3 regions of the Peribacillus sp. FW305-BF15 genome follow, and region 3 is predicted to be linked to each of the others. Evidence: riboswitches for the same ligand, from Rfam matches in the RefSeq annotation. Region 3 holds a riboswitch; each other region holds the start of a gene.

Region 1 (8,622 bases), on a different contig from region 3:
CATCTTCCAACTGGAAGTGGCATTTTAGTTATCCGGAAGAAGATATCGAAACGGTCAACTATCTGTTTATACCGACTAACCGACCAATCGAATTTAAACTTTACTCATTCGGTCCAATCTCAAGTTTCTGGATTCCGCAACTTGGAGGACAAAAATACGCGATGTCGGACATGGTTAATACGTTGCACTTAGCAGCTGATGTACCAGGTGAGTATATGGGTCGAAATTCAAACTTCAGTGGTTCAGGTTTTGCTCAGCAAACGTTCAACGTTAATGCATTGTCAGCAAAAGATTACGATAAGTGGGTAGATGAAATTAAAGCTACTGCTAAACCGATTACTGAGGAAAAATTCAATGAATTATTAAAACCTGGTCATGTGGGACAATCCACATACACTGGAACTCACTTAGAGTTTTCACCAGCTCCTGAAGGGGAAAATGCTGGTCATGACCACGGATCTTCTGATACTGAAGAACATGATTCCAAGGATTCACACGAGGAACATTCAGAACACAGCAACATGAATCACTAAGAATTAATTTCGTTCGATAAAACAACTAGGTTTACAAGATAAGGAATATTTTCCTGAAAGGAGTCACAAAAGTATGGATTACTTTGATCGATTTGCCGTACCTCATCCAAGTCCTGCGATTTATGCATCCATGGTTGCCATTGGTTTAACCATGATTGCGGTTGTTGCCGGAATTACCTATTTTAAAAAATGGGGTTACTTATGGCGTGAATGGTTAACAACGGTTGACCATAAACGTATTGGTATCATGTACATCTTGGCAGCACTGCTTATGCTTTTCCGCGGTGGCGTCGATGCTCTTATGATGCGTGCTCAAACGGCTATTCCAGATAACGGTCTTTTGGATGGACAGCATTATAATGAGGTATTTACAACACACGGGGTCGTCATGATCCTGTTCATGGCTATGCCATTTATCATTGGGTTAATGAACATTGTTACACCATTACAAATTGGAGCGCGTGACGTAGCATTCCCACGTCTGAACGCAGTAAGCTTCTGGTTATTCTTCATGGGGGCAATGCTATTTAACATTTCTTTCGTAGTCGGTGGTTCTCCTGATGCAGGTTGGACATCTTACTTCCCGCTGGCAAGTAACGATTTCAGTGAATCAGTCGGTTCGAACTATTACGCGATCTCACTTCAAATCGCAGGTATTGGTACATTAATGACTGGTATCAACTTTATCGTAACCATCTTGAAAATGAGAGCACCTGGCCTGAACTTAATGAAAATGCCAATGTTCACATGGTCTATCTTGATTACAAACTTCATTATCGTTTTCGCTTTCCCTGTATTGACAGTGGCACTTGCGTTGATGACAATGGATCGTCTATTCGGAACTCAATTCTTTACGATGGCCAATGGCGGTAGCGATATGCTTTGGGCAAACTTGTTCTGGGTTTGGGGACATCCTGAAGTTTATATAGTTATTCTTCCAGCTTTCGGTATTTACAGTGAAATCATTTCGACATTTGCACGTCGTAACCTGTACGGGTATAATTCGATGGTTATCTCCATGGTAGCTATTTCTACACTATCTTTCATTGTATGGGCTCACCATTTCTATACAATGGGCCACGGTGCAATGGTTAACGGAATTTTCTCGATTACCACGATGGCAATTGCCGTGCCGACTGGTGTTAAGATCTTCAACTGGTTGTTCACACTTTGGAAAGGTAAAATCGTGTTTACCGTTCCAATGCTATACTCTTTAGCTTTCATTCCGATTTTCACGCTCGGTGGGGTAACAGGGGTTATGCTTGCCATGGCAAGTGCTGACTACCAATACCATAATACAATGTTCTTAGTAGCTCACTTCCATTACGTTTTAATCCCTGGTACTGTATTTGCCGTACTTGCCGGTTTCACGTACTGGTGGCCAAAAATGTTCGGTTTCATGTTGAGCGAAAAAATTGGAAAATGGTCGTTCTGGTTCATTATAGTCGGCTTTAATGTAACATTCTTCCCGATGTTCATCACTGGTTTAGATGGGCAGGCACGTCGTATGTATACGTACTCTGAATCAACAGGATATGGTCCATTGAATATGCTCTCTTTCGTTGGAGCGATTGGTTTAGCAATAGGTTTTGCACTTATTGTGTACAATATCTATTGGAGTACTCGTTATGCATCAAGAAATATCTCAAACGATCCATGGGATGCACGTTCTCTAGAGTGGGCTACACATACACCAATCCCTGAATATAACTTTGCAATTGTGCCAACAGTTGCTTCAACAGAAGCATTCTGGGATGCAAAGAAAAAAGGCTTTAAATTATTTGGCGGTAAGGTAGAAAAGATTCATATGCCAAATAACAGTGGCGTGCCGTTTATCATGAGCTGTATCTTCTTCGTTTGGGGCTTTGCATTGGTATTCAGCATGTGGATCATTGCAATCATTGCAACGATCGGTATCTTTGCTTGTATGATTCACCGTTCATTCGAAAAAGATCACGGACGTTATATCTCTGTTGAAGAGATCGAAGAAACTGAAAATAAATTGCGAGGTGCTAAGTAATGAAAATAGATAACTCGCTGCCACTTGAATATAGCACGGAAGAAAATCGCTTAAAGATTTTTGGATTCTGGATTTTCCTAGGAGCAGAAATAGCTCTTTTCGCTACACTGTTCGCCACTTATTTTGTCTTAGTTGGTGGTACTGGAAATGGTCCAACAGGGGAACATCTTTTTAAAGTCCCAACACTAATGTTTCAAACAATCTTTCTTTTAACTAGTAGTTTTACCATAGGTCTTGGAATCAATGCGATGAGACTTGGCAGGCAGAAAGCGACGATCGGTTTCTTCATTATCACCCTTATTCTTGGTTTAGGCTTTTTAGGAGTCGAAATTTATGAATTCGTGGAGTATGTACATGAAGGAGCAACGATTCAAACAAGTGCTTTCTTATCTAGTTTGTTCACACTACTAGGTACGCATGGAGCTCACGTTACACTTGGTTTATTCTGGGGAACCTTCATCACCATGCAGATTAAAAAACGCGGTATGACTCCACAGACAACAAACAAGGCTTTCATCTTTTCACTTTACTGGCATTTCTTGGACGTTGTCTGGATTTTCATCTTCAGTTTCGTCTACCTGAAAGGAATGATGTAATATGAAAGAATTATTCCCACGGGGCCAAGTTATGGGATTTGCTTTTTCGCTAGTTCTGACTTTGGTCGCATTATCAGTTATTGTGTTTGATCTCTCACTTAAAATGGCTGTGATCATCCTACTTGTTACAGCTTTCATGCAAGCAGCACTTCAATTTGTTATGTTCATGCATGCAGGAGAGTCTGAAGATAAAGCATCGATTTACACAAACGTTTATTACGGATTGTTCGTTGCATTGGTTACAATTTTCGGTACAATGCTAACAATGATTTGGGGATACCAATAATCGATTCTGGAAAAGCTGGGCGTCTTGATGACGTCCAGCTTTTTTTGTATGTTAATTCTTATACCGGCCTATCCATTTCATTCATGGAAGTTTGGTTAACAAGGATGTGGCTGAATCCATTTGTTTAGTATAACCATTTCACAACATTATATTTATAAATGGGGATTTTCACTTTTGAAGCATTCCCGTGTGTTTAAGTGGAATGTGTTACTGGGGTAAAACGTTGATAGAACGGACACATCAACTAAGAAAACGATCAGCCACTTTTGATATAATAAGTTATATAAGAATTAATTAATAAATGTAGCGGAGATGATGAATTGACATTGCCGGTTTTGATTGTGACAATCATCTTAAGTTTGTTAAAAATATTGGTTTCCTGTCTTCCAACAGATGCAGTTAATTGGATTATCAGTAAATTTAAAATACATTCAGAAATTAGTGGCGGGAATGCGATCGTAACCTTTGACGGAAAACGTTTGGAAGGTGAAGAAAAAATTCAAGTTATTAATTATTTTAGTAGCGCTAGATTTTTGAAGAAAAATCATATATTCCCGGGGAATGTGGAATTGTTTTTACATCCAGATAATAGTGGGACTCCATTGGTCATTGATACTAAAAGAGGCAAAAAGGATGTTAGGTTATTTGTATATATTTACAGCGACCGCGTGGATGTAGTTAAACAGTACAAGAAGAAGCTCATTTCTTATAGTCTGTTTTCCGATAGCCTCCAAGAACGTTCCATGCCATTAATAAGAAATTTAGTTTAATAGAACATTAAAAAGACGGTCCTTAAAAGACCGTCTTTGAGTTTGTAAACAAAAGGGTTAAAACATAGTTGATTGGAGCGGGTGTGCGAGACTCCTGCGGGAAAAGCGAGTCCAAGGGAGACACCGCGGGCGCAAAGGCACCGGGGAGGCTCCCGGACCGCCCGCGGAAAGCGAGTGCCTGGAGTGGAAATTAACGGTTAAATTGTCTACAGCTGAGACGCGCCTTAAAAATACCTTCTTTTTTATAAGGCTTTTAATATAATTCCATTTCAAAGATATTTTTTCATTATAAAAATTCTGGTACACAAACTGGCATCTTGATTTTAGTGCCTTTTGAAAAAAACAATTAAAAGTGTTATTAAGTAGGAGGGGATTGCAAGAGGGTCGTTAATCGTGCATATGAAAAGTATTTGGGATAGTATTTAAGGGAATAAAAAAGCAGGTATCTATTGCGATGCCTGCTTTTTTATGCTTTCCATTGTTTTTCAACTTGATGAAGGGCTTGTTGTAAAATTACTTCATGATCAGTACCCGGTTTAGCAAGGACGTTAGTTTGATAAGATTTTCCTTGGAAATCAACTGTTACTGTAACTTTTACCATTATGCATCTTTCCTTTCCTAATTCAGAATTAAATGAGGTGGTTGTACCTATTTCTTTTATACCCGTAGCAGAAGGATAATCAAACATTTCAAAAGCTAAAATCGTGAGAATTAATATTCAAAATTATCTGATATTTTAAGTGAAGTGTCAACACTTTTTTTTTGACATGCCCCATTTTCAGGTTTTTTAAAAAACGACCTGGCTTGTATACATGACAGCCAGGTTGTTTTTTTAAAAGGAACTATATTCATATTTTAGTTAAAATAATACCGATTAATGCTGCAAGGACACCAGCAATTTGATAGTTTTTTAGTCTTTCCTTGAATATATAACATCCAGCGAATACGACAACCAAACAGTTCAGGCTGACGACAGGGAAAATGATGCTTGCGATGCCAGTGTTCAACGCAAAGAAATAACATCCATAGCCTATCATGCTTAAAAAGCCTACTAAGGAACCGATTTTGACTTCCTTTAGCTTGATTTTTTCTTTTTTAAAGGCTAGAGCCGAAAGAAGATAAAGCATTCCGCCTCCATACATTGATACAAGGATATCAAGGGAGTTTAATTGAAGACGTGTTGATGTCGTCATAAGAATGCCGAGCACACCAAAAGATAAGATGGAGAGTAATGTGTGCATCATCCATGGGACATATTGATGATTACCTTTTGCATTAGGTGTATATTGGATGACTAATGTAGCGATAAACATGCAGGCGATTCCACTCCACTGCAAGGAAGAAATATGTTCGTGAAAAATTAAAGCTGCACAGAGAATGGGGAATATGGCATTCGCTGCGATTAATGGAGATGTCAAGCTTGCCGGACCTTTTTCAAAGGCGCTTGCCATCTGGATGTTACCATTGGCGTTCAGTACACCAATTGCTGCACCAAGCATGATGGACAGCCAGTTCAGCTGCAAACCATCCATTAATACTCCATAAACAATGGACAAAATAAAAGCTGAAAAATAAAAGAAAAATTGGATATGTATCTTGGAATACCCTTTTCCGCTGCTCCATTTAAAAATGCTGTTATTGATTCCGAAACATAAACTCGTGATGAGTGCTGCAAAAATCCACATTGACTTAATCTCTTCCTTCATGTAGGATAAACTTCTTCTACATTTTAAGCTGAATGCCCTTAGGAATCAAACCAAATTTAAAATGTATGATTGACAGATTAGATATTTTTTTCTATATTTACAATGACAATTTTAAAATATTTCCCGATAAACGGGAGAGGTTCATAGCATCACCCTCTTAAAAAAACTATGGCTTTGATATTTTTCGCGAATCAACCATATCTTTGAGGAGATATGGTTTTTGTTATATAGAGGCCCATTTTATGAATCTCCCTGAAATGTGGGATTAGGAGGACTTTTCATGTCTGGAAGAAAAGAAGAAGAATTAAAAAAAGATATCACACTGCTTGGGAATCAAGGAACAAAATATACATTCGACTATGCTCCTGAAATCCTTGAGTCATTCGATAACAAGCATCCGAACCGGGACTATTTCGTCAAATTCAATTGCCCGGAATTCACTAGTTTATGTCCAATCACGGGCCAGCCGGACTTTGCTACCATTTACATCAGCTATATTCCCAGTGTGAAAATGGTGGAAAGTAAGTCTTTGAAACTCTACTTATTCAGCTTCCGCAATCATGGTGATTTCCATGAAGACTGCATGAACATCATCATGAATGATTTAATCGAATTGATGGACCCTAAATATATTGAAGTCTGGGGCAAGTTTACACCTAGGGGCGGAATTTCCATAGACCCTTACACGAATTATGGGAAACCAGGTACGAAGTATGAGGAAATGGCGAATTACCGCTTGATGAATCATGACTTATACCCGGAAACCGTGGATAATCGCTAAAGAATAGGAGGGACAATGGGCATATGCCCGTTGTCTTTTTTTAGTTTATAGCTAATTTCGATCAGTGGTTCTGTTATTCTGTCCTTTTTAAAAGTACAAATGTCCTCCTATAATGGAATTTCCACTTGATTGTTTCGAGAAAAAGCGTAATAATAGGGAGAGTTAATTTTGACAGAATATTTACGAAAATAGGGGATGTCGAGATGAAAGTTGCAAAGTTTGGTGGAAGTTCACTTGCGTCAGGTGATCAGTTGAGGAAGGTATTCGAAATTGTTGTTTCTGATCCAGAGAGGAAGATTGTGGTCGTTTCCGCTCCAGGAAAACGCAATTCCGATGATATAAAGGTGACGGATTTATTGATTGAAGCTGCGGAACAGCAGCTGCGCGGGGATAACGGAGAGCATTTGATAGAAGATGTTGTATCCCGCTATGCGAGCATTGCTGAAGAGTTGGATATATCCGAGAGTGTCATCACAGGGATTCATGAAAATTTAATGGCGCTGCTGCATGCAGATCAAACTAACCCAAAGCGCTATCTGGATGCCTTGAAGGCAGGTGGAGAGGATAATAATGCGAAGCTGGTCGCAGGTTATTTCCAAAGCCTTGGAGTGGAGGCACAGTATATCAATCCGAAGAAGGCAGGCTTGATTGTAACGGATGAAGGTGGATTTACCAGGGTGCTGCCAGAGTCTTATGATCGGTTATATGCTCTGCGTGATGAGCCGGGAATCGTTGTATTCCCAGGATTCTTCGGATATACGTTAGATGGTGATGTGTTAACCTTCTCAAGAAGCGGTTCCGATATTACGGGTTCGATTCTTGCTAATGGGGTCAAAGCTGATTTGTATGAGAACTTTACGGACGTGGATGCCGTTTATGCGGTGAATCCAAATGTGGTTTCCAATCCGAAGGGAATCCGGGAACTAACCTATCGTGAGATGCGTGAGCTTTCTTATGCAGGTTTCTCGGTATTTCATGATGAGGCGCTGATTCCTGCATTCCGGGCGGGAATACCTGTCCATATCCAAAATACGAACAATCCGGCGGCACAAGGGACCCGCATTGTGAATACACGGGATAATACGAACGGGCCTGTTATTGGGATTGCAAGTGATAAAGGATTTTGCAGTATTTACATTAGTAAATATTTGATGAACCGGGAAGTTGGTTTTGGCCGGAAACTGCTGCACATCCTCGAGGATTATGGAGTTTCATATGAGCATATTCCATCAGGCATCGATGATGTGACGCTTATTCTAAGGCAGGACCAGATGAAAGGGGATGCCGAAAAGAAAATCATTTCCCGAATCAAGAAAGAGCTTCATGCCGATGAAGTGAATGTGGAACATGATCTTGCCTTGATCATGGTTGTAGGGGAAGGAATGCGCCATAATGTCGGTACAACGGCAAGAGCGTCAAAAGCCTTGGCTGAAGCAAAGGTGAATATTGAGATGATCAATCAAGGCTCTTCGGAGGTAAGCATGATGTTCGGTGTGAAAGGGCACAACGAAGAGACGGCAATTCAGGCATTATATCACGAGTTCTTTTGAGTATGACCGTTTAGGGACCTCCTTTTAGAAGGGGGTTTTTTGTGATTGATCTTTTAATCACTATACATACGCTGGATTTTTTTCATCTGGTTCTTTATGGTAGTGGCAATGACCGTGAGGATAATCATTCCAAGCTAACAGACGCGCTGCAGGGTTCAGAGCGTCTGTTTTCAGGTGGCTAAAGCAATTGGAGGAGAACGGAGTTGACGCTCTTGAATCGGATAAAAAGGGACGTCCAACCTCATACATATCTTACACCAAATTATAAATGAAATAGATGTCAATGGCACATCATGTTTACGAGTTAAATGATTCACTGGAACCAATTGATTTAAGTAATTACTTCGAGTTTATCTTGCTGAATAGAATCATGTTTAAAA
Region 2 (8,622 bases), on a different contig from region 3:
TTTACGATGAAAGGTTACCTCGTACAAGTTGTGAATAGCGGGAAGGAGTTTCATGAAATCGACTGGAATCAGCAGCGTTTTGATGTCGCAATGATAGATTTGAAGCTTCCGGATTGCGATGGACTTTCCCTCCTGCGGCATCTAAAACGACTTCAGCCGCGTTGCAAGGTACTGATCATGACCGGATACAGCACCGTCAAGACCGCTGTTGATGCCATGAAACTCGGCGCGAGTGATTACATGGAAAAACCCTTCGTGGATATTGAAGTACTGGAAAGGCAGATTGACAACCTATTGAATGAAAATGAAGCTTTGAACCAGCATTTCATCCATAAGCTTGCCGAGGATTCAGGACTCATTGTCGGTGAAAGTCCTTTAATGAAGAATTTGATTGAAACGGCCTTCAAGGTTGCCCAAAAATCCGTCAATGTATTAATCGAAGGAGAAACCGGAAGCGGGAAAGAAGTGCTTTCACGCTTCATCCACATAGCCAGCCCCCGAAACCATGAACCTTTTATCGGCATCAATTGCGGAGCGATCTCTGAATCCCTGCTTGAAAGCGAATTATTCGGTCATGAAAAGGGCGCTTTCACCGGAGCGACCCAGCTGCGAAAGGGTTTTTTCGAAATTGCTGGGAACGGGACGCTTTTCCTTGATGAAGTTGCGGATGCAAGTCCGGCCATTCAAGTCAAATTGCTTCGGGTTTTGGAAACGCGGGAATTCATGCGGGTTGGCAGCAGCGTGACATTACGGACGAACGCCCGGTTAGTGGCGGCCTCCAATGAAAACCTGCAAAAGGCAGTGGACAAGAATAAATTTCGGGAAGACCTATTTTACCGACTGAACGTCGTGACTCTGGATATCCCGCCATTAAGGAGCCGAAAAGAGGATATTCCGTTGCTTGTCCGACACTTGGTTGAGAGAAATGGTCATGGAGATATCTCATTTTCCAATGAAGCCATTGAAAAATTACAGCAATACAACTGGCCAGGCAACATACGCGAACTATCTAATGTGGTCTTGCGCACGCTAACTCTTGCAGACAATAAGTCAGTAATAACCGCCAATGATATCTCACTATCCAACAGCCAGATCACACCTGACAAAAATGTGTCACCTGAGATACAGTCAACAGAAAACCTTCTTGAAGAGTGGCGAAAAAGGCTGGTGGCTGATTTTAATGAGAAGGATGAACTGATGCTTGAAGAAATCCTTACGGAAATCAAACAGCTTCAATCAACAATTGGAAAGGAGCTCGTCATGCAGGCACTGCAAAAAACCTACGGCAACCGGAATGAAGCTGCCAAACGCTTGCAAATATCCATAAGGAAATTGCGTTATATATTAAATGAGAAGAGCCAGACATAATAAAAAGGAGGATGCCCCGGTTCCAGGGCTTCCTCCTCTGTTCCTATTCTAGCGTCAATACGATGCGGCCGTTGATTTCTCCCTTTTCCATCATTGAAAACACGTCATTGATTTCATCAAGCTTTCTTGTTTCAATATTCGTTCTGACTTTACCCTCAGCCGCAAATTGAACAGCTTCCTGTAAATCTTTTCTCGTCCCGACGATGGACCCTTTTACAGTCACCCCATTTAACACTGTATCAAAAATCGGGATTGGAAGTTCATCATTCGGCAATCCGACTACAACAAGTGTGCCGCCCCTCTTGACTGAACTGTAAGCCTGTTCGAATGCTTTTTTCGTAACCGCCACAGAAATGGATGCCTGCACGCCGCCAACCTTATCCTTAATGGCCTGTACAGGATCGGTCTTAAGCCCATTAACCGTGTAATCCGCCCCAAGTTCCGTTGCCAGATCAAGCTTATCATCTTGAATATCGACAGCAATGACATTAAAGCCCATCGCTTTTGCGTATTGCAGGGCAACATGTCCCAATCCGCCAATTCCATAAATCGCTACCCAATCGCCAGGTTTTGCTTCTGATACCTTAAGCGCCTTATAAGTCGTTACACCTGCACAGAAAATCGGTGATACCTCCGCAAAGTCAAGCCCTTCAGGAACCTTCACCACATACTTGGCTGGTGCTTTACAATACTCCGCATACCCGCCGTCCACGGAATAGCCTGCATTCAATTGATCCAGGCAAAGCGTTTCCCTGCCGGTCAGACAATATTCACAATCGCCGCAGGCCGAATAAAGCCAAGGGATCCCAACACGGTCACCCACTTTCAAGGAAGTTACGCCTTCCGCCACCTTTTCTATAATGCCCACACCCTCATGTCCCGGGATAAGAGGAAGCTTGGGTTTTACCGGCCAATCACCATGTGCAGCATGTAAATCGGTATGACACACGCCACAGGCTTTAATTTTCACTAATATCTCACCATATTCCAATTCCGGAATCGGTACTTCCTTAATCTCAAGTTTTTGGTTAAATTCATTGACGACCGCCGCTTTCATTGTCTTGACCTGTTGTTTTGCATTTACAGTGCTTGCCCCTTGTTTTACATTCATGATTACTATTCCTCCCTTAATCTAGTGGATATTATTTCTTGCTACTACTTATACAAGATGCAAGTGCCATGCCACTGCAAAAAGGCCAAGACGACAGCATTCACAAAAAAAAGTGCCGAAAGATCGGCCCATTTGGACGAATTAACGGCTCAAGTTGGACGAAATCCGGTTTGTATATTGCAAGAAAAATGGTTCACCCTATAAATAGGAGGTGTCTAAACCATGGACCAATTTGAAGAAGCCTATGAGTCATATAAACAGCAGGGAACACCGCAAGCAAACCAAAGTGATTCAGCAGCAGGAAAAGAAGAAATCATCGCCGTAAGGAAAAATGAAGAGGACAATATTATCGCCATCAAGACGAACTCCGGCCGCGAACTCGACTACCCCTCAGCCCTTGCGGAAGCCAAAGCTGGTAACCTGGCCAACGTTGACGTCTTTCATAAATATGGACGTGACATATTACGGAGTGAGCCCGATGGGATAAAAGAAAATAACCTGGATCAACTGCCGGAGTTTTGAATTTTTCGGGGAGACTGCCTGATACGGGCAGTTTTTTTCTATCTGGATGCGCAAAAAAAAGAACCAGCATGATTAGCCGGATCTTATTTTTCATAAGGATAGGATTCAGAGATTTCGAGCAGTCGGCCGCAGGACTCGACAACCTCGATGATTTCCATCCATGACATGTCTAGACCCAGTTCATTAGCATGGGAAATCTTATCCCGTAATTTTCGGATGGCATTCGCATCCTTCTTCCCTTTACTTTTCGAAGGGATTTGGAAGAAGTACCTCAATTCTTTATCTTTATGTATAATATCGAATTTATCACTGATTTGCAGGCACTCTATTATATTGATATCCTCATTTTTATCGATTCTCCTTTTATATAATTCGGTTGCCTTTTCTAAACGGTCTTCGCTGATCATTGGATACCAGCTGCCATCGCCGAATCTATCCAGGATGATATCGCTCATCCTCATTTCCAATAAGGTAATATATCCAAATATCAGCATCCTGATCGGAGGCTTTTGGAGGTCGGCATGGGTAATCAACATTTTAATTGAATTATTCTCTAATACGAACACCCTTGTCTTATTCTTAAAAATATTGAGAAGCTGGATCAAAGGGGTTGAATTCGAAACCATTTCCCTTGGTGAGAAGTTTCTCATATATTCAGAAATACTTCCCTCACCTAGTTCTTGCCTTTCTATATATCCGATGATTTCCCCTTGATCTTGGACTGCCAATATATCAAAATTCTTTTTTTTCATTGCTTTCTGGATATCCAGCGCCAGATCGTTTTTATGGCAAAACTCAAGTTCCTGGGCAATGCTCTTAACCGTTATATTTTCTTCATAAAGAGTTTTAAGACTCAGATAGCTGCTATTGCTTTTTCTTTCGCTTCCATTTAACATCTTTCAACCTCCGATCAGGAACACTTTCTGCCCGTTTTCCGCTTTAATAATAGAAATGAATGCGGCCCCAAATAAAGTTCACTTTAGTGGACTCCATCCCATTCATCAAATGCCATCAACTGCATTTCCTGCTGCCGTTTCCACATTCCCCTTCTCTTCCCACCCCTTACAAACATCCACCCAATCCTTGGCACCTGAATATTCAAATAATTCAGCGAGTGTAAGTTCTATTGCAGAGTTGGAACTGCCGCAAGCCGGAAACAATGACTCGAAGCGCTTCATCGATACATCAAGAAAAACAGCTAAATCGTTTGCCAGGCCAAACGGGCAAACGCCTCCGATTGCATGGCCGGTCTGTGCAAGCACTTCATCAGGTGAAAGCATTCGTGCCTTGAAACCGAACGTCTGACGAAATTTCTTATTATCCACTTTCGCGTCCCCTGCGGCAACGACCAAAATCGCGTGTTCACCTTCCCCTTTAAAGGAAAGGGTCTTGGCAATCCGCGCTGGGATAACACCGATGGTTTCCGCTGCCTCAATCACCGTGGCACTAGATGTTTCGAACTCCTTTACGTCGCCTTCCCGATTCCATTGTTTAAAATGGCTTTTGACACTTTCGATCGACATATTAATATTCACTCCTTTTTATGTACATATTGAAATAATATCATCCTTCATTGCAATAATTCAAAATCCAATTGTGCTGCTTCATCTGATTGGAAACCTATAAATTAAAACCATTCTTTACAAATTGACGAAACAAGCTTACATGGGCTACTATTAAACATCGGGTAAACGCCTGCACGTGGTTCGTAACCATCCCACGATAAAAAACTAGGGAGAGAGTAAAATGAATGTTCGTACACTCGTGATAAACGGGTTATTGGCTGCCTTGTATGTGGCGGTCTCATTGGTGTTTAAACCAATAGCTTTTGAGATGTTCCAATTCCGTGTACCGGAAATGTTGAATCATCTGATTGTATTCAATAAAAAGTATATCTACGGTATCGTTGGAGGAGTCTTCATATCGAATCTGCTCTTTTCGCCGATGGTGCCATATGATTTGATTTTTGGGGTGGGCCAATCCCTGCTCGCCTTATTGCTTGTCATTTATGTGTCTCGTTTCATAAAAGGCATTAAAGGACGTATGGTCGCTACGATTATCTTTTTCACGTTCACAATGTTTTTAATTGCAATTGAACTGAACCTTGCCTTTGGCTTGCCATTCTGGCTAAGCTGGATGACTACAGCTGTCGGTGAGTTCGTTGTCCTTTTGATTGGAGCGCCAATCATTTATGGAATGAACAAAAGAATTCAGTTTGAAAAGTGGCTTTAAAAGGAATCTCCGGGCCGTTAAGCCACTATAATGGAAAAGAGCTGTCTGCATGATGCGGCAGCTCTTTTTTTTCACCATTGAACTCGAAAATGATAAACTATTAGTAAGAATGGTGGTGGCCCTTTGAAAAAAGTCCTGACCATAATCGGTCTACTTGTAATCGCAATTTTTATATACTCTAATGCAGAACTGTTCACTTTGGTTTGGAAAAGTGATTTGGATTCTGTTATTGGCATATTGAAGGAAAATCTTTTGCTTACATTTATTGTGACATTCGTATTGATGTTTGTACAAAATTCTTTTACAATCATCCCCTTAATTTTGCTCCTAACCATCAATGTCACGATATTCGGATTCATATATGGCTATCTATGGAGTTGGTTTACAAGTGTTGTTGCCTCAGGATTCATTTTTTATGCAGCAAGAAACTGGTTTCAGGAGCTTCTTTTAAAGAAGATTGGTGAAAAGTGGCAAGAATCTGTAGTGGAGCATGGCTTCATGTACGTGTTTACAGGCAGGATTTTCCCGCTTATCCCCACAAGCTTAATTAACTTGGCAGCCGGAGTCAGCACCGTCACTTTCAAAGACTTTTTATTGGCGACGGCACTTGGCAACCTTATATACTTTTTCTTCCTATCACTGATTCCCTATGGACTGCTATCTGTTGAAATGAACCAATATACGCTAGCTGCTCTTGCACTCCTCTTCTTACTATTCTTCATGATCTATAAGCGTGCAAAAAAGAAGAAGAAACTAACCCTCTTCAGAAAAAACAGGTGACCACATTGGCCCCTGTTTTTTTATTTAGAGATTCTGCATATATTTTTTTCCGATAGTTTGTTAAAATGTGTATGTATTTTTACCTTTGAAATGTCTTAAAAACAGGGAGAATCTCCATGTCCAAACGCTCCATCTTAGCAATATATATCCTATCCGGGATTCTTACATTAGTCGTATTCGACTATTTTTTAACTACAAATATCCATAATAAAGAGGTCTTCATTCAACTCCAAAGGGTGGAAGGCATTGTTTTCCTTTTATCAATAGGCTTAATTCTATATCTTTATTTAGCTAAAAAGGAAGAATTCAAACGATTAAAAGAGGCGGAACAACGTCGGCGCACACTCATCAATTCAATGGTGGATTTCGTTAATTTCAAGGATGGGGATGGCCGATGGCTTGAATCCAATACCTTCGGGCTGCAATTATTTCAATTGGAGCATGTAGATTATAAGGGAAAAAGAGACAGTGAGCTCGCAGAATACACCGAATTTTATAAAGAATCGTTGATCTACTGTGAAATTTCCGATGAAGAAACGTGGGTAAAGGGGGAAATTACTAGGTGCGAGGAAATCATCCCTCTTCCCGATGGCAATCACAAGACCTTTGATACGATTAAAGTTCCCCTGTTCAATGAAGATGGTTCACGTAAAGGCTTAGTCGTCATTGGCAGGGATATATCTGAAAGAGTTGTCGCGGAGAATCAATTATTTGATAGCGAACAACGCTATAAATCATTGTTTGAGCACAACCCTTATCCGATGCTGATGCTTGATTTAAATGGAATGATCACGACCGTGAATCCAAGGTTTGAAACGGTAACAGGCTTTCAACAGGAAGAAATACATGGCGCTTCATTCATTAATTTGAATTTTTCAGCAGAAGACGCGGAATTGATCCGTACATCATGCCAATATGTCATGGAAAACCAAAAGGGGATCAAAAAAGGGAAAGATATAGAATTCCTGACGAAGTACGGGAAGTCCATCTTACTTTCTTGTACGTTTGTCCCGATGATGGTTGGCGAGGATTTAGTCGGAATCATTACTTATGCTAAAGAAGTCACTCAAATTCGAGAAACCGAAGCACGCTTAAGAAGAACCGAAAAATTATCGATAGTCGGCGAACTTGCCGCAAGTGTAGCCCACGAGGTACGAAATCCGCTGACTTCTTTAAAAGGTTTCGTCCAACTGCTTAAAAAGAGCGACCATCCCTTTGAACAATACTACACGATCATGTTAAGTGAATTGGACCGGATCAATCTTATTGTAAGCGAGTTACTCGTTCTGGCAAAACCACAGGAACTTCCATTCAGCAAACATCAAATCATCGACCTGATGAATGATGTCAAAACCTTGTTGAAACCAGAGGCGGACTCGTACCCCACCAAAATATCAATATCTGTCAAAAATGAAATACCGCTTCTATTATGTGAGGGAAATCAATTAAAACAAGTTTTCATAAACATGCTCAAGAATTCCATGGAGGCATCCGCCGACCACATTTGGATTGATTTTGAACGAATGAACAATAACCTTTCCATCACCATCAAAGATAACGGTAGCGGAATAGAAAAAAACCGCATAAAACATCTTGGAGAGCCTTTCTATTCTTCAAAAGAAAAAGGAACCGGATTAGGACTGACAGTCAGTTGCCGAATCATTGAGGCGCATCGGGGAAAGGTCCGGTTTAACAGTGAACTGAACCAAGGAACCGAGGTCCAAATCATTTTGCCCATATAAATATGAACTTCGAGGACAAGCCTGAACCTTGTCCTTTTTTTGCAGGATTCAAAACCATCCTATTTTACCAGAGAGTGAAGAATTCCTTTATATTCCCAAAGAATGAAACCGTCTCAACAGGTTGTTTCCCATTAGTCTGGCCTCCTGGATCATTGGATGTTTCGTTCTCCGTCATACCAGCTGTACTCGTTTGCGCTGCCTCAACTTCCACCTCTTTTGTTTTGACATCATCCACGGTTTCTTCCTCATCCATTTCAACATCCATGTCCTTTTCGAAAACAAGGACGTAAGTACGACGCTCCCCATCCTTTGAAACGGTAACGGAAATGGCCGTTTTTGCTTTATCCTTGATCTTCACTTTCGCACTGCTCGCACCGTCATATTCAATCGTTGCTCCGCTGGCATTTGTCGTTGCATTCAATTTGACTGAAGAAATATCATTATCGACCTCTATATGATAGGTATGCTCATTAGATTCAAAAGATTTGTTCCATACGCCGGATGATACCGTCAGGCTGTTCAACACTGGTCCATTATTGCCTTCCTCGCCTAAAGAATCTGCGGACGTTACTTTCTCAATAGAATCCGTTTTCACTTTTTGTGCTGAAATACTTTCAATTTGCTGTGCATTCGTTACTTCACTGACACCACTGCTTGGCTTTTGATTATTAGAGGATTCCGCTGATGTTAAAGATGTTTTACTCCCCTTATCCGTGGAAGGTTGGGCTTTACTCGTTCCTGTTGAGGGGGCCTTTTGAACTTCATCCTCTTTTGGAGCAGCTTTCGATTCCGTTTCCTTTGCTGCGGCTGCAGCCCGTGTAATCGTGAGTGTATATGTTTTTTCATCACCATTTTCCGCTGTAACGG
Region 3 (7,263 bases):
TGCATTGACGAGAAGTGATATCGCAGTGGCGGACGGAGAAGAAGGGGAGCTGCCGTCGACGTTCGTGCCAGGGAGGAATTTGCTGTTCCTTTCGTTTGCCGGAGTGCTGGCGAGTCAGATTGGCGCTAAACATATTGTCACAGGAGTCTGTGAAACGGATTTCAGCGGATATCCTGACTGCCGCGATGTATTCATTAAATCGTTGAATGTGACCTTGAACTTATCGATGGACCAGTCATTCGTGATTGATACGCCGCTAATGTGGCTTAATAAAGAGGAAACATGGGAGCTTGCTTACCAGCTTGGCGCGTTCGACTTTGTCCGCGAAAAGACCCTGACTTGCTATAACGGAATCATCTCCGATGGCTGTGGAGATTGTCCGGCATGCAATCTGCGGAAAAAAGGGCTGGATGACTATGTAAGCAGACGGAAGGTGCTTTCATGATGTACGGTTTTAAGATAGTGGATAAACTCCAAAAAATAGATGAAGATATTCAGCGCAGCCAATTGAAGTATACAAACAAGAGGGTTCTCGTAAGTAAGGAATTCACCTTTGACGCGGCGCACCACCTGCATGACTATGAAGGGAAATGCAAGAACCTTCATGGCCACACGTATAAAGTCATTTTCGGATTGAGCGGGTATACGGATTCACGCGGGTTGATGATAGATTTTGGGGACATCAAGGATATCTGGAAAAATGAAATCGAAATCCACCTGGATCATCGTTATTTGAATGAAACCCTGCCGCTCATGAATACAACAGCTGAAAATATGGTTGTCTGGATTTATGAAAAAATGGCCGAAGCCCTTTCATTAAAAGAATATGAGGGTGCAAGAGTCGAATTTGTTCGACTGTACGAAACGCCGACAAGCTATGCCGAAGCCAGACGGGAGTGGATGGAAAGTGAGTAAACTTCCGGTTATGGAAATCTTCGGGCCGACCATCCAAGGAGAGGGAATGGTCATTGGTCAAAAAACCATGTTCGTTCGGACGGCTGGCTGCGATTATTCATGTTCCTGGTGTGATTCCGCTTTTACTTGGGATGGCACAGGTAAGGAAGATACCGTTCAGATGACTGCCGATGAAATATGGGATGAGCTGAAGCGAATTGGGGGTTCCGGTTTTTCCTTCGTGACGATATCTGGGGGAAACCCGGCCCTGCTGAAAAACCTAAACGGCTTGATAGCGATCTTACATGAAAATAAAGTGAAAATAGGGGTCGAAACACAAGGGAGCCGATGGCAGGATTGGTTTCTCGATATTGATGAACTGACTATCTCACCTAAGCCGCCGAGCTCTGGAATGGACACGGACTTTACCGTGCTTGACCAAATCATCTCGAATCTTGCCAATCGAAACCCAGAAAACCATGTTTCATTGAAGATCGTCGTCTTTAACGAGGAAGATTATCAATATGCCAAACATGTACATGGGCGTTACCCGGATATTCCTTTTTATCTGCAGGTCGGCAATGACGACAGCAGGACGGCGGATGATCGTCAATTGATCAGCGGCCTATTGAAGAAGTACGAAGAGTTAATTGATAAAGTGATAGCGGATGATGAATTGAATGATGTGAAAGTCCTGCCCCAGCTGCATACCTATATATGGGGTAACAAGCGGGGTGTGTAAAGTAAAGGCAGTGTGATGTTTAATCACACTGCCTTTTATGCTTATTACAGCCTTTGCATGTGTGTAGCTTTGAAGGATGATGTGTATTTAAGGCCATATCCAAATAAGCGATCCATTCCTATATGTGCGGTCCAAATTAAACCAATCATCACCCATGCATCCGACTTTAGGAATATGGCTAACAAAATCATGAGGATGGACACGATATAAGTATGGAATGCGTTATAAACCTTTGCTCCAATCCGGTCATTGATCAGATAGGCCAGCATGGAAACATCAGGGGACAAAATCAACAAAAGGAAAATCCACCAGCTGAATTCATATAACGAATAGATGTAAATCACCGCGAAAAGGACCATAAGTCCTTCAATATGAAGGAATCTCTTCACCATTTCATAAGTTTAATTGACCATAGGTCAATAATTTTCGAAAAAATTATATGATGTTCTTGGTGATATTTTTTACATGAAAATAGGCTAAACCTTTTACATCTTGATAAGATAGTTCAGAATTAATGTAAAAAGTTATGAATCCATGAAGAGAAAGAAAAATCGACCAAATGGATGCAGGATTCAGTTTGTTGTCCGTTAGATCCGTCAAGGACTGGATTAGCTTTTCGTATGTTTTATTAGAATCGAATTGGAGTAACTGCTGAATTTCTTTTTCCTTCGATAAAAACATGATGGAATAATGATTCTGTTGGGTTAAACCGAACTCCAAGAAGCACAATAAAATCTTTTCCATTTTTACGGAAGGGTCATTTTCCGACAGGATGATATCATCGATTGAAGAATTTAAAACGGAAAAATCCGTTTTAACCAAACTATAAAATATTTCCGCCTTGTTTTTAAAATGATAATAAATGGCTCCATGGCTGCAATCCAATGATTTAGCCAATTGCCTCATCGAGACATTCGAATACCCTAACGCTGCAAAAAGGATTCTAGCTTCATTCAACACCATGTCCCTGGATAATTCTTGACCTGCCGATTTCCTTGGCGACATCTTATCACCTCCTTATTAATTGACCACTGGTTAATTAGGATGATAGCTCACGGATTTTTAAATGTCAATTATTAGGTTGAACTATATAGTACTGTTTTTAAGTGGGACTTTGCCATTTGTTTCACCAGTGTTGCAAAGGATAAACCCCCAGTTTATTGAGGGTTTATGCAATTTATTAAAAAACTAATGATGCTCTCAAAGTAGTAACGCCATTTTCTAAATAACCCTTTAAACAGGTTAATGTATATACCCAACCTTCTTTTTGTCCGATCATTTTGTTTATTATTTCAGGATCGTCTTCACTCAATCCTGATTCGTTCACTTCAATGATCGTACTCGTTTTATCCAACTCTTTTAGTGTAATGGCAACAATCGTTTCTTGATCATTTCCGCCCCATGCAAACACGATTTTCCTATTTTCCTCTACTTCCAATACATGAATGACCACTTCAGCATCGTATTCGTTGTATCTCAATGTAGGCGTCCGGCCTTTTTCCCATCTTTCCGAACTCGATGAGAACCAGAAATTCCCGATTTTTTCAGGATTCACTATGGCTTCAAACACTTCATTCGTTGGCTTGACGATCTTGAATTTCGTGATTATTTGAGTATCCATAACTAACTCAACTCTCTTTCAATGTGTTTTTATAGTTTCCGTTTTATTATCCCAGTCTACTGATATGGGCGGCAGGATCCGTCCAGTTTCAAGCAAGCTCTTCAGGTTACTTAAAAGGGCTGGCCATCCATTATTCAAGCCTTCAAAGGTATTGTCATCATAGACGAAATCTGTCTCCAATAGCTCCTCATGCCTAAGAGTTAACTTCACAGTCGAATCGTCCATTTTCTGTAATTCAAAAGTGACCCGTGTAGGCTGCTCGCGAGGGGTTTCGTCTCCTGCCATGATCCATGTATACGAGAGCAGGTGCAACGGCTCGCATTTAAGTACTTGCCCATGATCGGTAATCCGCCCATCATCCAGCAAATATTGAACGGCTGACCCTTCTTGCCAGTCAGACTTTACTTGTAATCCGAAGTGGTATTTCTTCGTGACTTCACCACTCGTCAAGGCTTCCCAAAGCTTCTCTGGTGTAGTTGCGATATAAATAGGATAGACAAACGTAGTTTTTTTCATCATTCTTTTTCTCCTCGCCAAATAAAGTACATGACTCTATCTTTGATTTTCGGCTTTTGTATACAGCCGGTCAAGCAGTTTTAAGCGACAGAAATCGGCAAAGGGGGAAACAGGGACATTGAAATAAATGGCTAAATCAATCGGTAACCGCGAAAACATACTAAAATCGACGGTATGGAAACTTCTTGATTTCCAACCGCTTTCAAGCTACGATGAATAAGGAAAATGATAATCCGCCCGGGCGGAAGAGGTTCTAGCTACCCTCTCAAAAAAACTAAGGAGAACAGGGCTCTTTCTTAGGGTGCTGTTTTTTCTGTATAAGGAGAATTAAGAAATGTTAAGAATTTTATTGTATTTAGTATCCATCATCACGGCGAATGTGGTTACAGCAGCTTTTGCGCCATTACATTTTGGCATGTTCATCATCCCGATGGGGACATTGCTCATCGGGGGAACCTTCATCTTCCGAGATCTGGTCCAAAATAAATACGGCCGCACAAAGACCTATATATGCATCGTCACTGCACTTATTTTATCTGCATGTGTATCATTTTTATTAGGAGATACGTTACTGATTGTGTTTGCTTCCGCATTATCCTTCGTGGTCGCAGAAACAGCGGATACGGAAATTTATACCCGTTTAAAGCTCCCGATGAGTTGGAGGGTGTTTTACAGCGGGATCGTTGGAGGATTTTTCGATTCGGTGATATTTGTCGTGATTGGCCTAAGTCCTCTGGGTGCCAATATATTGCCATGGGAAGCGGTACCCGCTGCGGTCATCGGCCAAATCATCGTTAAAACGATCATTCAGTCCATTGGTGCCATATTGTTGGGACGAATCAACGTAGAACTGGAGAAACGTGTAGTCTCCAGTTAATTGCTAGGAGGGATGCACTTGATGGATGGAACCAAAAAAGAAGAAGAAAAATGCTATTGCCTCGAGGCCTTTCGTGAAAAATATGGCCCGCATGTACAAGGGGAATGCATGAAGCTCTCCTGCGCCAATTATCGCAAGCATAAAGGAATAGACAAAAAAAGGACCTGATTTGGTCCTTTTTTGCGTGATTGAAGTGACTCACGAGTAAACAGTGCGAATTCACGAGTAAAAGTACGAAACTCACGAGTAAACAGTCCAAATTCACGAGTAAAAGAGCAAAACTCACGAGTAAAAGTGCGAACTAAGTGTGCAGTACGAATTCACGAGTAAAAGTACGAAATTCACGAGTAAACGTGCGAAACTCACGAGTAAAAGTGCAAAATTCACGAGTAAAAGTACGAAATTCACGAGTAAACGTGCGAAACTCACGAGTAAACGTGCGAACTAAGTGTGCAGTACGAATTCCCGAGTAAACGTGCGAAAACTAAGTGTGCAGTGCGAACTCACGAGTAAAAGTGCGAAATTCACGAGTAAAACAGCAAAAAAAGCTTCCTGGGCCGTTCCATTAAGTGCAGGAAGCTTTTTATTTGGTTTAGAATTGCTGTGAGCTTTTTCGAACTAATTTTTCCAGGAAGAAAAAGCATTCGCGTTTCCGCTCAAGTTCGGTTTGTCCATTTTCGGTGACATGATAATATTTCCTGCGGCATGATTCGGACTCTTTCCAATGTCCTTTTATGAATTCTTTTTTTTCTAATCGTTTAAGGGCAGGGTAGAGGGTGCCTTCACTTATTTCATAGTTGCCCTTGCTCATTTGCTTCAGGATTTTCGTTATTTCATAGCCGTAAAGCTTTTTTTGCGATAGAAGTGAAAGCAAAAGGAGGTCAATGCTTCCCTTCATTAATTCTTTATCCATATAAAATCTCCTCCTTTTCATTTTTAAAGTGTAATACGTTGTACATCGTATCACAAGGTGCATTTTACTTTTCTTAAAAAAAATGGTTAAATGACGATTGCTAAATAAATTTAATCATAGTAAAATGTGCTTCGGAACGGATGAGTTGTGAAGAGTGTGGTAAGGATACTATATATATGATTTAATTGTTTTAATGAAAATACGGAATAGGATAGAAGAATCATTACTCAAGGGGTATTAATTGATTTTTTTTCGAAAATCATTTAGATTCTATTTATCAACAAGAGCAAAGAAAGAAGGTCCTAGATAGATGAAAGTGAAAGCACCTGAGTCATTCACATATATAGGTGGAAAGAGAGCAGTTCTTCTGCTTCACGGGTTTACCGGAAGTACAGGAGATATGAAGAAATTAGGGAAGTACTTAAATGATCTCGACTATACTTGCCACGGACCTCTTTATAGCGGGCACGGAGTATCAGCCGAGGAACTTGCTAAAACTGGTCCAAAGGAATGGTGGGGAGATGTAGTTAATGGCTATAATTTCCTAAAAGAAGAAGGCTATGAGGAAATTGCAGTTGTAGGAATTTCTTTAGGGGGAGTGTTCTCATTAAAAGTGGGAATTGAATTGCCTGTAAAAGGGGTAGTTTCAATGTGCGCTCCGACGCAAGGAAAAAGTATCGATCGACAAAAGAACCGCTTGCTCAATTATGCACAGGCGTATAAGAAGTTTGAGGGCAAAGATGCAGACCAAATTGCTGCAGAAGTGAAGCTGCTTGAAGAAGAGCCAATGCCTCAACTAAAAGATGTGTTGAACATTATAAATGAGACAGGTGAAAATTTAGATTTAATTACATCTCCAACTCTTGTTCTGCAAGGGCGTTTGGATGATCCCGACTATACGGAGAGTGCTACAGCGATTTTCAATGAAGTCGATACACAGCATAAACACTTGATTTGGTATGAAAAGTCTGGCCATATTATCACATTGGGCAAGGAACGTGAACAGGTGTATGAAGATGTGTATAAGTTCTTGAATACACTGAATTGGTCGGAGTAATAAGCGATATATTTGATCCCCTTTAAGTTGAACGTGTAAAAAGCTTACAGTCGTAAGTAGGCTTTACACTATACTTGAGGGGATTTTATTTTGGCTGCAAATCTATTTGTAGAAAAAGACCTTTAAGGTATCGTTATTATCAAGAGTTGCCAATAAAATGTCGTTCACGTCGGCATTATATGTTATTTTGATTCTGTTTTTCAGCCATGCTTCTTCTTTACCGCCCGGGTTCAATTCTTTAGAATCAATCTTTCCCTCTTTAATAATCGTTTTAGGAAAAGTGAAGGCGTTTGTTTCCAGGTGCATATCTGCTGGGGTTACTGCTTCATATTGGGGATCTAAAAACAATGAAATGGTACCGTCCGGTTCCCATAGCGCGAGGGATACTTTTTGAATATCTTCTACTTTTTCCTTTCTTAATTCCAATAATAAAACATCGATGGAGATTCTGGCCCTTGCTAAGCTTTTGTAAATGATTTGTCCATTTTCGATAAGAGGAAAGGGGTCTGAGTCAAAAAACCTTCGGAGTTTTCCCCACTTAAGGCCTGCAAACACACTAATTATATATAAAATGACAAATACACTGGTTGTAATCATTGAGCCCTTCAAACCTAACTGTTCATCAGATAAAGGGTGGGCAAGA

What was found. Region 3 has a riboswitch for preQ1 ahead of AC3WLU_RS02845 (VUT family protein). Riboswitches for the same ligand answer to the same signal wherever they lie in the genome.
Region 1: it holds a riboswitch for preQ1, as region 3 does, so the genes downstream of both, queF (preQ(1) synthase) here and AC3WLU_RS02845 (VUT family protein) in region 3, are expected to answer to the same signal.
Region 2: it holds a riboswitch for preQ1, as region 3 does, so the genes downstream of both, AC3WLU_RS19225 (QueT transporter family protein) here and AC3WLU_RS02845 (VUT family protein) in region 3, are expected to answer to the same signal.

Annotation. Positions count from the first base shown of each region.
Region 1 covers NZ_JBYSYV010000052.1:257-8,878, reverse strand. Annotated here, with positions in the region: gene qoxA (cytochrome aa3 quinol oxidase subunit II) at 1-533, shown strand, start outside; gene qoxB (cytochrome aa3 quinol oxidase subunit I) at 607-2,553, shown strand; gene qoxC (cytochrome aa3 quinol oxidase subunit III) at 2,553-3,149, shown strand; gene qoxD (cytochrome aa3 quinol oxidase subunit IV) at 3,151-3,435, shown strand; gene AC3WLU_RS26420 (YfmQ family protein) at 3,756-4,205, shown strand; gene AC3WLU_RS26415 (BA3454 family stress response protein) at 4,672-4,806, opposite strand; gene AC3WLU_RS26410 (EamA family transporter) at 5,054-5,911, opposite strand; PreQ1 riboswitch class I at 6,042-6,087, shown strand; gene queF (preQ(1) synthase) at 6,192-6,692, shown strand; gene AC3WLU_RS26400 (aspartate kinase) at 6,896-8,242, shown strand; gene AC3WLU_RS26395 (hypothetical protein) at 8,284-8,424, shown strand.
Region 2 covers NZ_JBYSYV010000019.1:53,687-62,308, forward strand. Annotated here, with positions in the region: gene AC3WLU_RS19200 (sigma-54-dependent transcriptional regulator) at 1-1,368, shown strand, start outside; gene adhP (alcohol dehydrogenase AdhP) at 1,412-2,425, opposite strand; gene AC3WLU_RS19210 (DUF3892 domain-containing protein) at 2,702-3,001, shown strand; gene AC3WLU_RS19215 (CBS domain-containing protein) at 3,085-3,897, opposite strand; gene AC3WLU_RS19220 (YbaK/EbsC family protein) at 4,003-4,524, opposite strand; PreQ1 riboswitch class I at 4,697-4,741, shown strand; gene AC3WLU_RS19225 (QueT transporter family protein) at 4,748-5,233, shown strand; gene AC3WLU_RS19230 (TVP38/TMEM64 family protein) at 5,357-6,013, shown strand; gene AC3WLU_RS19235 (PAS domain S-box protein) at 6,130-7,755, shown strand; gene AC3WLU_RS19240 (cadherin-like beta sandwich domain-containing protein) at 7,820-8,622, opposite strand, start outside.
Region 3 covers NZ_JBYSYV010000002.1:248,680-255,942, forward strand. Annotated here, with positions in the region: gene queC (7-cyano-7-deazaguanine synthase QueC) at 1-445, shown strand, start outside; gene queD (6-carboxytetrahydropterin synthase QueD) at 445-915, shown strand; gene queE (7-carboxy-7-deazaguanine synthase QueE) at 908-1,636, shown strand; gene AC3WLU_RS02825 (DUF4260 domain-containing protein) at 1,681-2,028, opposite strand; gene AC3WLU_RS02830 (TetR/AcrR family transcriptional regulator) at 2,072-2,641, opposite strand; gene AC3WLU_RS02835 (SRPBCC family protein) at 2,817-3,257, opposite strand; gene AC3WLU_RS02840 (SRPBCC family protein) at 3,276-3,776, opposite strand; PreQ1 riboswitch class I at 4,015-4,057, shown strand; gene AC3WLU_RS02845 (VUT family protein) at 4,108-4,650, shown strand; gene AC3WLU_RS02850 (hypothetical protein) at 4,672-4,818, shown strand; gene AC3WLU_RS02855 (PadR family transcriptional regulator) at 5,243-5,563, opposite strand; gene AC3WLU_RS02860 (alpha/beta hydrolase) at 5,874-6,620, shown strand; gene AC3WLU_RS02865 (DUF421 domain-containing protein) at 6,723-7,263, opposite strand, start outside.